DNA from 2 places in the Shewanella sp. 30m-14 genome. Region 1 is predicted to be linked to the other one. Evidence: predicted binding sites of a transcription regulator. Region 1 holds the regulator's gene; the other holds the start of a gene.
The links. Region 1 encodes ArgR, which controls arginine synthesis, uptake and breakdown. Its sites were predicted from a motif close to ANTGAATANNTATTCANT; they were not measured.

Region 1 (7,743 bases):
GTGATCTCGCGATTGGTAACAGTTACTACTTAGGTAAGATGTTACAAGATCCTAAGCAAAAAGCTTGGGCTGATGCCATAGAGATTAACTTCCCTAATCAAGACAATTATGGCTCCCACATTAACGTTTCGGGTATGGCGCTGGCGAAATATTCCAAAAATAAACAAACTGCACTTAAGTTGATGGAGTTCTTATCTGGTGATAAAGCCCAGCACACTTACGCTGAAGTGAACTTTGAATATCCAGTTAAAGCCAACGTCGCACCATCTAAGATAGTAGCTTCTTGGGGAACGTTTAAAGCTGATGATTTACCTATCTACAAATTAGCTGAATATCATGGTGCAGCGATTAAGTTGCTTGATGAAGTGAAGTTCGATCTGTAATTGATGGTGAAAATATTTAAGGTTGGGCTAACATATTCGGCGTAAACTCAATTATTGAGGTTAATCAGATAGGTTAAAGCCTCTAGGCTAACTCTCTAGAGCAACTCTACTTGATTAAGCTCTCTGGATTAAGCCTCTAGATCAAGCCTCTAGATTAAGTCTTCTAGAAAAGCCTGCTAAGTGTGTATATAGTCATATTCGCAGTGTGTTAGTTCCAACAATTGAAATACCATTGAACCTATCTATCGAGATAGGTTTTCTTATTTTTGGCTAAAATTTTTCACGTTATATGTAGGTAGTAAAGATTATGGTTTTAGGCTTAGCCAAGGGCTGGTCTGTAGCAAGTTATACCTTGGCACTATTGATTGTTATGCCACTTATTGCACTTATCGGTCAATCATTCTTGCCTGATGGTTCTGTATTTACCCATCTATTTGATACTGTATTACCCACCTACATCAGTAATAGCCTGTGGCTGATGTTTTGGGTCGTTATTGGCTCACTTATCATCGCGGTCCCAGCCGCATGGCTGGTGGCTAAATGTCATTTCCCTGGGCGTCGAATTTTTCAGTGGGCGTTACTGCTGCCTTTAGCCATGCCAGCTTATGTCGTGGCTTATGTTTATACCGACTTATTTGATTATGCTGGCCCTGTGCAGCGCGGCTTGCGCACATTTTTTGGTTGGCAAACACCTCAAGACTATTACTTTCCAGAGGTACGCTCATTGGGCGGCGCTGCCATTATGTTGTCGCTCGTGTTGTTTCCGTATATCTACTTACTGGCACGAACGGCTTTTATGGAGCAATCCGCTAGTTTAAGTCAAGCAACAAGAGTGATGGGCTGTGGGCCTTGGAAAAGCTTCTGGCGTTTAAGTTTACCTATGACGCGTCCAGCATTGGCTGTTGGTGCGGCATTGGTTGCTATGGAAACAGCGGCAGATTTTGCCACCGTAAGCTATTTTGCCGTGCCAACATTGACTACGGCTGTTTACGATACCTGGTTTGAATATGGCAGCTTAGCAGCGGCTGCAAAGCTTTCAACCATTATGTTATTAGTGATTTTTGCCATGGTGGGTTTTGAGCGTTTCGCGAGGCGAAAACAAAAGTTGTTTCAGAAACAATCAACGCCAGGCGAACTCGATATCTATCCTCTGACCGGGCTGAAAGCTCTGGCTGCAATGAGTTACTGCGCAGCCTTACTCTTTGTCGCTTTTTTACTGCCTTTTATTATATTAGTGCAGTATGCCTATGGCTATTTTGCCGAAAGCTGGAATCAAGAGTTCTTTGAATATAGCTTTAATAGCTTATGGATAGCGGTGGTGGTGAGCTGCATCTGTGTGGCTATTGGTATTGTGTTGATGTTCATTCGTAGGGTTAGCCCTAGGCGGGCCGATATTCTTCCTTCTCGCTTAGCATCAACGGGCTATGCTCTGCCAGGTACCGTGTTAGCCATTGGGATCTTAGTACCTTTTACCCAACTCGATTTTGCAATCAATGATATAGCCGAATACTTTGGCTTTGAGGGCCCAGGGCTCATCTTAACGGGCAGCAGCTTTATTATTGTGTGCGCTTTTTGTATTCGCTTTGCCGCAATTGCTATCGGCAGTATAGAAAACAGTTATAAACGGATCTCCCCCTCACTGGATATGGCGGGGATCACTATGGGCCTTAAGCCATTAGGACTTTTACGACAGGTGCATATTCCTCTTCTGAGAAAAGGTATTTTTGCTGGCTTATTGCTGGTATTTATCGAATGTATGAAGGAGTTGCCTGCAGCGTTATTGCTAAGGCCGATAGGTTTTGAAAACTTAGCCACCTATGTTTTTCAGTTTGTATCTGATGAGCAGCTAGAGCACGGGGCACTGGCGGCGATTGTCATTGTATTAGTCGGTCTTATTCCGCTTATCTACCTAAATCGTTCCTTGGAGCATGATAATTAATATGGCCACATTACAAGTACAACAGGTTGTTAGCGACTACCAGGGGCAAGTCGTTTTAAAGGGCTTAGATTTAACCGTTGAGAAAGGTGAGATTGTCGCGTTACTTGGTCCAAGCGGCTGTGGTAAAACCACTTTGTTGCGCGCAATTGCGGGGCTTCAGGCGATTACTCATGGCCAGATAATCATTAATAATAAAGTCGTGGCATCCGATGATTGTTTTATTCCTAGCGAGCAGCGAGGCGTTGGGATGATTTTTCAGGATTATGCGCTTTTTCCTCATTTAACTGTGGCTGACAATATTCTTTTTGGTTTACGAACTCGTGATAAAGCAGTCAGGCGATCACGCTTAGAAGAGATGTTAGCGTTAGTCAAACTCGAAGGATTGGCGAAACGTTACCCCCATGAGTTATCGGGTGGTCAACAACAAAGGGTCTCAATCGCAAGAGCGCTGGCTTATGAGCCTGAAGTGTTATTGCTCGATGAACCGTTTTCAAATATTGATGCCAAAGTACGCCGTGAAATGATGCTCGAGATCCGCGATATTTTGAAAAAGCATAATGTTAGTGCGGTTTTCGTGACACACAGTAAAGATGAAGCGTTTGTATTTGCAGATAAGCTAGCGCTATTTAATCACGGTGAAATCGTGCAGTGTGGTGATGCCGAAGGCTTATATTTAGCGCCATCAGATAAATATGTCGCAGATTTTCTAGGAGCGGGGAATTACCTTAAGGCTGAAGTTATTAGTGACTATTGCATTGCCACTAGCATTGGTGAAATCGTGAGTGAAAGTTTACTTAAGCTGCCAGTCGGTTCCACGGCTGAAGTGCTGCTAAGGCCTCAGCACTTATTATTGAAAGCGGATGCTAACGGTGTTGGCGAAGTGATTGAGCGACGCTTTTTAGGAAATATCTGCCAATATCAAGTTCAGGTCGATGAAACTGTCATAGAGATCCACAGTCCGCAGCGAGACTTAGTACTTGGCCAGCGGGTCGCTATAGCGTGTCAGAACCATAGTTTGGTTTTGTTCTAGTTAAAAGAGTTTAATCACTCAGTCCTAGTCGCTTAATCGTTAAGCCATCACCGCTTACAGACGCGTTTTAGTTATTTTACATGTGAGATAATGTGAGCAAAGTAGATTTTCTTGCTTGCTTAAGTTGTAGTTAGTTCAAGGAATTGACTATTGATTTTAGTTATTGTGCGTCAGTTAATGATATTAATCACTAAAGTTGTCCATAATGTTGCCGAAAATTAATTATGCTAAGGGTTACTTATAATAATGGATAGTCAGGTTATGCCTCGTGAACAGCTTGGAGTTTGTGCAGAAGGAAACTTGCACAGTGTCTACTTAATGTTTAATGCTAATGATAGTGTTGAGTCTGACATGCGCCCTTGTGTGGCGAATGTGGCTCAGTATATTTATGAATTAGCAGATCAATATTCTGATAGTGCCTTTAATGGTTTTGTTGCCATTGGTGCTAATTATTGGGACACCTTATACCCCCATGCTCGACCAGAAGAGCTAAAACCTTTCCCTGCGATGAATCGAGGTAATCGAGATGCGCCGGCTATCGAGTATGATCTATTTGTACATATCCGTTGTGATCGTTTTGATATTCTGCACTTGGTGGCTAACGAAGTTAATCAAATGTTTGAAGGCTTAGTTGAACTCATTGATGAAGAGCGTGGCTTTAGATTCATGGACTCTCGTGATTTGAGCGGCTTTGTTGATGGCACCGAGAACCCTAAAGGACGTAGTCGTCAGGAAGTTGCATTAATCGGCGAGGAAGACAGCCGTTTTAAAGGCGGAAGTTATATTCATGTACAAAAGTTTGCCCATAACTTAAGTAAGTGGAACCGTCTGCCAGTCAAGAAGCAAGAAGATGTTATTGGGCGTACTAAAGCGGACAATATCGAGTATGCATCGGCTGATAAACCGCTTACGAGCCACATTAAGCGTGTTAACCTGAAAGACAGTGAAGGTAAGTCTATGGAGATCTTAAGGCAAAGCATGCCTTATGGTTCAGTTAAAGAGCAAGGCTTGATGTTTATCTCTACTTGCCGCAATTCAGTTAATTTCGAAAAGATGCTAGAGAGCATGGTGCATGGCGATAGTGAAGGCAACCATGACCATTTAATGCATTTTACTCAAGCATTAACAGGTTCGTCATTCTTTGCGCCATCATTAGACTTTATGATTACAGCGGGCTAATTCGCAAGGTTTTACTGACTCATAAAAAACGCACAGTAAAGTGCGTTTTTTATTGGGCGTAACAAAGTGAATTATTCGCGCTAAGCTTCGTCTTTATCCCAATAATTGGTGGGGCGTTTGGCGTAAACTTCGTTGACAGATTTTACTAGCACCTTGTTATTTTCTGGGTACACAACTACGTCATGTATGTCTCGGTTACCAACGACCAGAAAAACAAACTCTTGCTCACTATGATTGACGAGTTTATGAGACACACCCGTGTCAGCGTTAAAGCAGATATATTCTCCCTGACTAAAAGGGTGAGGCTCGCCGTCAATGTATAGCGTCGCTTCGCCATGCATCGCGTAGATATGCTCTTCTTCTTTTGTATGGTAATGGGCAACAGCTGAGGACTTACCTGGCGCTAAGCGTTCCATGGTCACGCCAATTTTTTCTCCACCGGCGGTATCGCCAATGTGCTTTTGCTCGCTGGCATACTGATCTTCATGCTGCCAAGATTCCCAGCATATATCGTTGATATTTATTATTTTACTTTTATTCATTATTTGCCCTCGACTAACAGTACTGTCATTGAGGATTATAACGATTATTGCTCGAGAGAGAAGCTGCTATTCAATATATTGTATAAAACATAGTGTTTCATACAGGGGGCATTAAGCTAAATGATTGGGTTACGGTGCAGAGCCTAGGTAAACGGTCGAGTGATGGAGGCTGATTATGCAACAAACAAAAAATGCTGTAGCCCTGAGGGTACAGCATTTAAAAAAATCGTCGCTTTATGTTTAGTCGGCGTAATTAATCAGCATAATTAAACAGTGACTTAACTGTCTCTAGCGTGTCTTCAATGCTATGGATACTAGATGGACAGATGAAAATCGTATCATCACCAGCAATAGTCCCCAAAATACCCTCAGGCTTACCTATTGAGTCGAGTAGACGCGCGATTAATTGCGCTGCACCAGGGCTAGTTCTGACAACAATCATGGCTTGGTTATGGTCAACATCCAGTACCAGGTTTTTAAGCGGGCTTCCGGCAGTAGGAACGCCAAGCTCTGCTGGAAGGCAGTAAACCATCTCTTGCTTTGCGTTGCGGGTTCTAACCGCGCCAAACTTACTTAGCATACGAGAAACTTTAGATTGGTTTATATTGCTAAAGCCTTCTGCTTGAAGGGCGATAACAATTTCACTTTGAGAGCCAAAACGCTCCTCTTTTAAAATAGATTTGAACGTCTTAACTAAATCATCTGGGCTTTTACTAGCTTGCATATATTATTATTCTTTATTCAAAAAAATCTGCTTCATCATGAATATTTTCGCCGTTTTTGTCAATTGGTATTCGTTTTTTTGAATAAAAATTCATTAATAAACCCAGTTAGACTCAATGATTCAACTTAAGTTAGAATGATTATTCTAAATTTTGTTATGCTAATTTATTATGGTTTTAGCTCTGTATCGCTGATGTACACTCACTTTACTCATTTACCATCTTACATTAGCGTTCTAGATTATATTCAACACGACTAAGGGATAATTGAATTTTTTTTGTGAATCCAGTACTGTTGCGGCATTGGAAAGGTGGATCTAAATCACAAAAATCTGAGAATTGACGGAGATCATTATGAAAGTTGCTGTACTTGGTGCTGCTGGTGGTATTGGCCAGGCGCTTGCCCTACTGTTAAAAACTCAATTACCTGCGGGTTCAAAATTGTCGCTTTATGATATTGCCCCTGTTACGCCAGGTGTTGCGGTTGACTTAAGCCACATCCCTACTGCGGTAGAAGTAAAAGGTTTCGCTGGTGAAGATCCTACTGCTGCACTAGAAGGTGCTGATGTTGTACTTATCTCTGCGGGTGTTGCTCGTAAGCCGGGTATGGATCGTTCAGATCTATTTAACATCAATGCAGGTATAGTTCGTAATCTAGTTGAAAAATGTGCCGCGACTTGCCCTACGGCATTAATCGGTATCATTACAAACCCTGTAAATACAACCGTAGCCATTGCTGCTGAAGTATTGAAAAAAGCGGGTGTTTACGACAAGAACCGTTTGTTCGGTGTTACAACGTTGGATGTTATCCGTTCAGAAACGTTCGTTGCTGAAGCAAAAGGCTTAAACGTTGCAGACGTTAAAGTTAATGTTATCGGTGGGCACAGTGGAGTGACGATTCTTCCGCTGCTGTCACAAATTGAAGGCGTAAGCTTTACCGATGCAGAAGTTGCAGCATTAACGACACGTATCCAGAATGCGGGTACGGAAGTTGTTGAAGCTAAAGCGGGTGGCGGTAGCGCAACTCTATCTATGGGGCAAGCTGCATGTCGTTTCGGCTTATCACTTGTTCGTGGTCTTCAAGGTGAAGCAAATGTGATTGAATGCGCCTATGTTGATGGCGGCAGTGAGCATACTGAGTTCTTTGCACAACCTGTTGTACTTGGTAAGAACGGTGTTGAGCAAGTCCTTGCTTATGGCGATGTAAGCGCATTTGAAGCGAATGCTCGTGACGCTATGCTAGATACACTAAAGGCTGATATTGTGCTGGGTATCGAATTCGTTAAATAAACGATGACTGACCTCTTGTGGGTCATAATAAAAAAGGAGCCTTAGGCTCCTTTTTTGTTTCTCAATGGCATCAAGGTGCTAATTTAAAGAGAATAATTAGTTACTTCTCTCTTAGTTACTGCGTTGAGTTGCTATTCTCGCAAGCGAGATGAGCGCTTCTTTATAATCGGACTCTGGAATGATGGCCAGTGCTGCAATGGCCTTGTCAGACTCCTCGATAGCGCGCTTCTCTGTGTACTCCAATGCACCACAGTTTTTAAGTGCGGCAAGGATCACCTCGATATGCTCAGTTCCGTCACCTTTCTCGATAGCTTCACGGATAAGCGTCTTTTCAGTGTCGTTACCATTTGCCATAGCAAAAATAAGCGGCAGTGTAGGCTTACCCTCAGCTAAGTCGTCACCGATGTTTTTACCTAGCTCTTCTGTTTCTGCTGTGTAATCGAGAAGATCGTCGGTTAACTGGAATGCTGTACCTAAATACTTACCGTATTCAGCTAGTGCGGTTTGCACCTCAATAGGGCTGTCTGCGAGCAAACCTGCAAGGCGAGTAGCGGCTTCAAATAGCTTGGCTGTCTTGCAATAGATGACGCGCATGTAGCTGTCTTCTGTGGTGTCAGGGTCATTACAATTCATCAATTGTAGGACTTCACCTTCCGCG
Region 2 (7,743 bases), on a different contig from region 1:
CGAGCGACATTGTCTCTCTCGATTCTCGCTAATGAATAAAATTTGAGCTTGCATCACCCCATCCATTAGCGATAGATTAAATACTCTAAAGTGGCCAATAAGATTTCCAATCAGCAAACAAGGATGCAAGATGAGTCAGCTTATTCAACAAGAGACACTACGAAGAGTCGCTGAGATTTTTGACAAGCACGTGCCCTTTCATAACCTGCTTGGTATGGATATCAAGCGATATGATATGGACGGTGTAGAGATCCAGGTGACCATGAAACCTGAGCTGATTGGCAATATTCATCAGCAGATCCTTCATGGCGGGGTTACGGCTACAGTCCTTGATGTCGTCGGCGGCCTCACAGCGTTTTCAGGGTTAGTAGCAAGCCGTGACGACTGGAGCATTGAAGAGTTAGCACATCGTATTAAAACGTTAGGCACAATCGATCTTAGAATTGACTACCTTCGACCTGGCCGTGGTGAAATATTTACAGGGACAGGCACAGTGATCCGCGCAGGTAATCGTGTATCAGTTTCAAGAATGGAACTGCATAACGAAAAAGGCGACCATATTGCTTTTGGCACAGGCACTTATATGGTTGGCTAGACGTTAAACCAGACATTAAATAAAAACAAATCACTCGCTTAGCTTTAAGTGGCAGCTAAAGTTTCCTAGCTGTCAAATTCACACAACAGCAAGCCACTCCAATAAAGCCGCCCACCCGCTTGAGTCTATTGCTTAGCAAGACTACAATCAGCGGCTACTTTCCTATTTAGTACATTCCAATGCAAGAAACTGAATACCGTAAAGGCATACTGTACGCCATTTGCGCCTATACCCTTTGGGGGTTTGCCCCGATCTATTTTAAGTTACTCGGCGATGTTCCTGCATCTGAGATCTTGCTGCACCGAGTGATCTGGTCATTTTTCTTTGTGACAATATTAATTGCACTGTTCGGTGGTTTTGCCCGCCTGCGTCACTTACTTAAACAGCCAAAGCAACTCGCGGTACTTTGTGTCACATCAGTACTGATTGCCGGTAACTGGTTACTGTTTATTTGGGCGGTCAATAACGACCATATGCTCGATGCCAGCCTAGGTTACTTCATTAACCCGTTAGTGAACGTTAGCTTAGCGATGATATTTCTCGGTGAGCGCCTACGTAAACTCCAGTGGGCCGCTGTTGCTCTTGCGGCAACTGGCGTGATGATCCAGCTGATCTCATTTGGCTCAATTCCATTGGTATCACTTGGTTTAGCTTGCTCGTTTGCATTTTACGGTTTACTGCGTAAAAAAGTGAATGTCGACGCCAAGACTGGCTTATTGGTAGAAACCGCTATTTTGATGCCAATCGCGCTAATTTTCCTGTTTACCAATATGGGCGATTCATTAACTCATCTGCTCACTAACGACTGGCATTTGAATCTACTGCTAGTGGCAGCCGGTATCGTCACCACGATTCCTCTATTGTGCTTTGCCTCCGCGGCGGTGAGGATCCCCTTTTCAATGCTAGGATTTTTTCAATACATAGGTCCAAGTATCATGTTTGTGCTAGCAATCAGCTTATTCAATGAACCATTCGATGCCGAAAAAGGCATTACTTTCGCGTTCATTTGGGCAGCATTGATATTGTTTACTACTGATATGTTTTATAAAAGAAAAGCTAAGAAATAAGCCGTCTTGAATCTTAAACAAAAAAGCGAACCTGAGGTTCGCTTTTTTGTTTAGTGGGGCCATTGATTATCGATAAAGCAACATATCAGGCTCTTTTAAGCTCAAAATCAAAGGGTCACGTTCTAAGAGTGGACTCACAACTCCAAAGCCAGGATTTTCGATTTTCGTTGGTAGTTATACAGCTGCTTTTTCTTCTCAGGTAACTCATCAACCTCAACGATATTAAAGCCATGCTCTAAGAACCAATGAATACTGCGAGTCGTTAAGGCAAACAAGCGCGAATAGCCTCTCACTCTTGCCTGACCAATAATATTTTGTAGCAACAAGCTGCCTCTATCGGCATCACGGTAATCAGGGTGCACCACCAAACAAGCAAACTCCCCCGCATTATCCTCCTCGAATGGATAAAACGCAGCGCAACCGATCACTAAGCTATCGCGCTCAATCAGCATAAATTGCTCTATCTCCATTTCAAGCTGCTCACGTGAACGTCTGACCAAAACTCCTTTTTGCTCTAATGGACGAATGAGATCTAACACACCACCGATATCGCTAATCGACGCTCTACGCAAGCGTTCGGCACTTTCAGTCACAATCTGAGTACCAATGCCATCGCGAGAGAAAAGCTCTTGTAGCAAGGCTCCGTCATCGAGGTAGCTAACAAAGTGGCAGCGGCTCACGCCATTACGACACGCATCAATGCTTGCCTGCAAAAAAGCTTTTGTTCCCACGCACAGTGGCGTGACTTGTGACAGGTTATTTAAAATAGTTTGCGCATCTGTCGGCATCAATTCGGCGATGACCTGACCGGTCTCATCTAAGATACCTTTCTGCGAGCTAAAACCTATCATCTTATCCGCTTGAAGCTTGATGGCTATCTGGGTAGCAACCTCTTCAGCTGTAAGATTAAAACTCTCCCCCGTCACAGAGGCGGCGACAGGCCCAAGCAATACGATACCGCCATTATCAAGCTGACGTTTCAAGCCTTGACTGTCAATTCGGCGCACTTTACCGCTGAGGCAATAATCGACGCCATCTTCAACTCCTAGCGGTTGTGCAATAACAAAGTTGCCACTAACAACATTGATCTGCGCACCTTGCATAGGCGTGTTACTTAAACTCATCGACAAGCGCGCGGTAATGTCGAGATGTAAGCCACCAACAACCTGCTTAATCACCTTAAGAGCATCTTCTTCCGTAACTCTTACACCATTGTAATATTCGGCAGGCAGACTGTATTGCGCGAGGGCTTCATCAATTTGAGGCCTAGCACCATGCACCAAGACGATTTTGATCCCTAGGCTATGCAGCAATGCAATATCGTTGATAATGGCGCGAAACTGTTTCTGAGCTAAGGCTTCACCGCCCAGCATCACAACAAAGGTTTTGCCCCTATGGGCATTAACATAGGAAGCGGAATGACGAAATCCATCAACAAGTTCAGTGGTACGCACGCTAGAATCACCTCAAGAGTAAATATACATTCATCTGAATAACAGAATTTAGTAACTTCAAGAGATAGTATTGCATTTATATTCATTTAAAAAGCATTTATTTTCAATTTAACTGTTTATTTTTACATTAGGGTAAAGTACGTCTGGCAGGCATAAATTGGTGTTATTTGTGCTAAGGCTATTAAGTAAAGCCGCGCGAGGATTTAGGTGAAAAATGAAGTCACCAATGACGAATGAGCGGGATAGAAAACAATGATATTGCAGAGTAATGCCAAATTTTAGGCAAAAAAAAGCCCCTATAAATAGAGGCTTTTTCCAAGATGCTTAAACAAGTAATTACTTGATTTTAGCTTCTTTGTACATAACGTGCTGACGAACAACTGGATCAAATTTCTTGATTTCCATTTTTTCAGGCATGTTACGTTTGTTTTTTTCAGTCGTGTAGAAGTGACCAGTGTTAGCGCTAGAAACTAGCTTGATCTTCTCACGATTACCTTTAGCTTTAGCCATGGTTTATTACACCTTCTCGCCGCGGGCACGAAGTTCAGCAATAACAACTTCAATACCTTTTTTATCGATGATACGCATACCTTTAGTAGATATACGTAGCTGTACGAAACGCTTTTCGTTTTCTAACCAGAAACGGTGGTTCTGTAGGTTAGGTAAAAAACGACGACGCGTTGAATTCTTCGCGTGCGAACGGTTGTTACCAACCATTGGTCGCTTGCCAGTTACTTGGCATACTCTTGACATGTCAATCTTCTCCAAAACAATATATTTAACGCTCGAGCATTAATGCACCTCGAACACGGCCGTCGCCTGAGGCACACAACAGAGGGCGCATTTTATACAGGATCTAAAATCAAAGATCAAGGGATAGATTAATCTATCCATCCCCGTTCAGCGAAAGAAACTATCTCTCGATCGCCCACAACCATATGGTCCAACAAGGAAACATCGATGGTTTGTAAGGCTTGTTTCAATCGCTCAGTAATTCGTCTATCGGCTGAACTTAGTTCTGCAATCCCTGAGGGGTGATTGTGACACACGATTACAGCCGCAGCGTTTTTTTCAAGCACTAGGCTCACCACTTCACGTGGATAAACCGATGCTGAATTGATTGTGCCCCTAAATAATTCAACGAATTGAATCACCCTATGTTGACTATCTAACAATAAAATAGCGAACACTTCGTAAGCACGATCAGACAATTGTCTCATTAAATAGTCCCGAGTTAAATCAGGATCAGATAAAAAATTTCCTCTTTGTAGTTTTTCTTGCGAAATTCGCGTACCTAATTCCACTGCAGCCTGTATTTGCGCAAATTTTACCGGACCTATTCCATCTTGCCTACAAACTTGCATTTGAGACGCGCTAAGCAGGCCTCTAAGCCCCCCAAACTCATTTAGCATAGTTCTTGCCAGCTCAACAGCACTTAAGCCTTTTACGCCAATCCTAAGCAATACCGCCAATAATTCAGCATCCGATAACTGCTTCACCCCGTTATTTAATAATTTTTCTCGCGGTGCTTCCCCTTCGGGCCAATCCTTAATCGCCATCACAACCTCCCTGTTGTTTTCTTCTATGAGTATGGTCTAGATTTTTGGAAGTTGTTCATCACCATTTAGCGGTTTGTGATATCTTAGGCCGCAACATCTGCAGCGTGATGAAACATTTATCGCCAAAGTGATTATGGAAAGAGTTAAGTATGGGTCTCAATAACAAAAAAGTACTGCTGGGCATCGGCGGCGGCATAGCCGCATACAAATCTGCTGACCTAGTACGGAAATTAAAAGAGCGCGGCGCAGACGTCCGCGTGGTTATGAGTCAAAGTGCGCAGGAATTTATTACTCCGCTCACTTTGCAGGCACTTTCAGGCTATCCGGTAGCAACCGATCTGCTTGATCCCACGGCCGAAGCGTCCATGGGGCATATCGAATTAGCACGCTGGGCCGACTTAGTCATTATTGCCCCAGCGACAGCAAACCTTATCGCACGCATAAACGCTGGCATGGCAGACGAGTTAATTACAACGACCTGCTTAGCCACCGAGGCACCTGTGGTACTTTGCCCGGCAATGAACCAACAGATGTACCGCAACAGCGCAACCCAAGCCAACTTAACGCAAGTGGCGCAGCGAGGTTTACAGATTTGGGGGCCAGATTCAGGCTCACAAGCTTGCGGTGAAGTCGGTCCTGGCAGAATGCTTGAACCTGTCGCTATTGCCGACAAGGCCGTTGATTTTTTTGGCCCTAAATTACTGCAAGGTATGTCACTGCTACTCACAGCGGGTCCTACCCGTGAAGCGATTGATCCTGTGCGTTATATTTCCAACCATAGCTCAGGCAAGATGGGCTTTGCACTGGCTAAAGCGGCAGCGCAGATGGGCGCAGAGGTGACTCTGGTCGCAGGCCCTGTCAATTTAGCGACGCCAGCAGGCGTGACTCGCATTAATGTTGAGTCGGCTCAAGAGATGTTAGACGCGGTGATGCCGCAGGTTGAACAGCATCAAATCTTTATCGGCTGCGCAGCCGTTGCCGATTACCGAATCGCTGAAGTCGCAGAAAATAAAATTAAAAAATCAGCTGAGCAGATGCAGCTTGCGCTAGTGCGAAATCCTGATATCTTAGCCAGCGTTGCCAGCCATGCTAACCGACCATTTACCGTCGGATTTGCAGCTGAAACCAATGATGTAGAGCAATATGCTCGTGGTAAGTTAAGCCGTAAAAAGCTCGATATGATTGCCGCTAACGATGTATCTAATAGCGACATTGGTTTTAATAGCGACGCGAATGCATTGAGCGTGTTTTGGAGCGATGGTAGTCAAGAGCTACCCGCTGTTGATAAAGACACGCTAGCCAAGCAATTGCTCACCCTAATAGCGAATAAAATAAAAAACTAATGAAGACACCAATCGAATTAAAAATCCTCGATTCACGGATCGGCACAGAATTTCCGCTACCCGCTTACGCCACACCAGGCAGTGCAGGCATGGATCTTCGCGCCATCACCGACACCCAGCTAACAATACAGCCGGGTGAAACCGTACTTATCCCGACAGGCATTGCTATTCACGTGGCAGACCCTAGTTTAGCTGCGGTGATTTTACCTCGCTCAGGCCTTGGCCATAAGCACGGTATCGTATTGGGTAATCTTGTTGGACTTATCGATTCTGACTACCAAGGACCATTAATGGTCTCTTGCTGGAATCGTGGCAGTGAGCCTTTTACAATCGAAATTGGTGATAGACTCGCGCAGCTGGTATTTGTACCGGTTGTACAGGCTGAATTTAAACTTGTCGATGAGTTTGATCAGTCTGATCGCGGCGCAGGTGGATTTGGCCACTCAGGAACCAAATAACAGATTTCAGCGAACCTCGCGTAATCAATTTAAATGGATAGCATGGAGCAAAGTTTCCTTGCCGTCTCGCTCAGTAGTAATCGAGTGAAGGACAGATAAATGGCTGCAAGCCCTAAGATAAATCGTCGTGAGCATATCCTCCAATGCTTAGCGACAATGCTAGAAACGAGCCCAGGACAACGGATCACCACAGCTAAATTAGCCGCAGAAGTTGGCGTATCAGAAGCGGCGCTCTACCGTCACTTTCCTAGCAAGGCGCGTATGTTTGAAGGACTCATTGAGTTTATCGAAGAATCGCTACTCTCTCGTATCAACCTGATCATGGACGAAGAAAAAGACACCATGAAACGTTGCCAGCAACTCTTGCAACTATTGTTGGTGTTTGCCGAGCGCAACCCAGGGATCTCGCGAGTATTAAACGGTGATGCACTACTGGGTGAAAACGAACGCCTGCGTAGCCGTATTAGCCAGTTATTCTCGAAGATTGAAACGCATTTAAAGCAAATTTTACGCGAGAAGAGTCTACGTGAAGGTAAAGGCTTTGAGCTCGATGAAGCCGTGTTAGCTAACTTACTGCTTGCTGTAGCCGAAGGCCGCATCGCTCAGTTTGTGCGTAGTGAGTTTAAGCTCAAGCCGACCAAGCACTTTAATGAACAGTGGACTTTCATCCAACAGCAACTGCTTCAAAGCTAACGCAGCTTAAAAAGCCACTGCGGATCTAGCATTACAATGTCTCAAATAGAAAAACCGACTAAATTAGTCGGTTTTTCTTATCTCCAATGCGGTTTTCGGTGTATATTTACAGCAAATAGCGCTATTCTCCCGTCCTCTCTAAATACAATGCAAATAGTTGCCACTCAAACTATTCATTTTTTCATGAGATAACTTATTTTTTTGAGATAACTTAGTCTCAATAAGACTGACGGCCCTAGTACACTGGATACGAAAATCACCACTCATTGTTTATGGTGAAGGAGGAACTTATGACATCAAGAGAAGCAATCCTCAGTGAATCTGCTCAAATAGTAAAAGCTGCATTAATGGAGCGCGGCTTAGAAACGCCGATGCTACCTAGCGAGCTAACCGCTGAAGTACGCAAAGACAAGATTGAGCATCATATGCGTGAGATCTTGACCTTAATGTCACTGGATTTAAGCGATGACAGCTTAGCGGATACACCACGTCGTATCGCCAAAATGTATGTCGATGAAATATTCTCAGGCCTAGACTACGCCAACTTTCCAAAGATCACCGTCATCGAAAACAA

Region 2: the regulator ArgR is predicted to act here: its motif matches at 3,186-3,203, upstream of argA (amino-acid N-acetyltransferase).

The regions. Positions count from the first base shown of each region.
Region 1 is NZ_JBRILW010000004.1:199,774-207,516, forward strand. Features, by position in the region: gene ACVBIU_RS04865 (Fe(3+) ABC transporter substrate-binding protein) at 1-383, shown strand, start outside; gene ACVBIU_RS04870 (ABC transporter permease) at 691-2,322, shown strand; gene ACVBIU_RS04875 (ABC transporter ATP-binding protein) at 2,324-3,352, shown strand; gene ACVBIU_RS04880 (Dyp-type peroxidase) at 3,599-4,531, shown strand; gene ACVBIU_RS04885 (cupin domain-containing protein) at 4,612-5,073, opposite strand; gene argR (transcriptional regulator ArgR) at 5,327-5,797, opposite strand; gene mdh (malate dehydrogenase) at 6,150-7,085, shown strand; gene ispB (octaprenyl diphosphate synthase) at 7,197-7,743, opposite strand, start outside.
Region 2 is NZ_JBRILW010000008.1:36,014-43,756, forward strand. Features, by position in the region: gene ACVBIU_RS07905 (thioesterase family protein) at 131-595, shown strand; gene rarD (EamA family transporter RarD) at 775-1,662, shown strand; gene argA (amino-acid N-acetyltransferase) at 1,797-3,116, opposite strand; gene rpmG (50S ribosomal protein L33) at 3,453-3,626, opposite strand; gene rpmB (50S ribosomal protein L28) at 3,633-3,869, opposite strand; gene radC (RadC family protein) at 3,998-4,675, opposite strand; gene coaBC (bifunctional phosphopantothenoylcysteine decarboxylase/phosphopantothenate--cysteine ligase CoaBC) at 4,825-6,018, shown strand; gene dut (dUTP diphosphatase) at 6,018-6,476, shown strand; gene slmA (nucleoid occlusion factor SlmA) at 6,576-7,169, shown strand; gene folE (GTP cyclohydrolase I FolE) at 7,460-7,743, shown strand, end outside.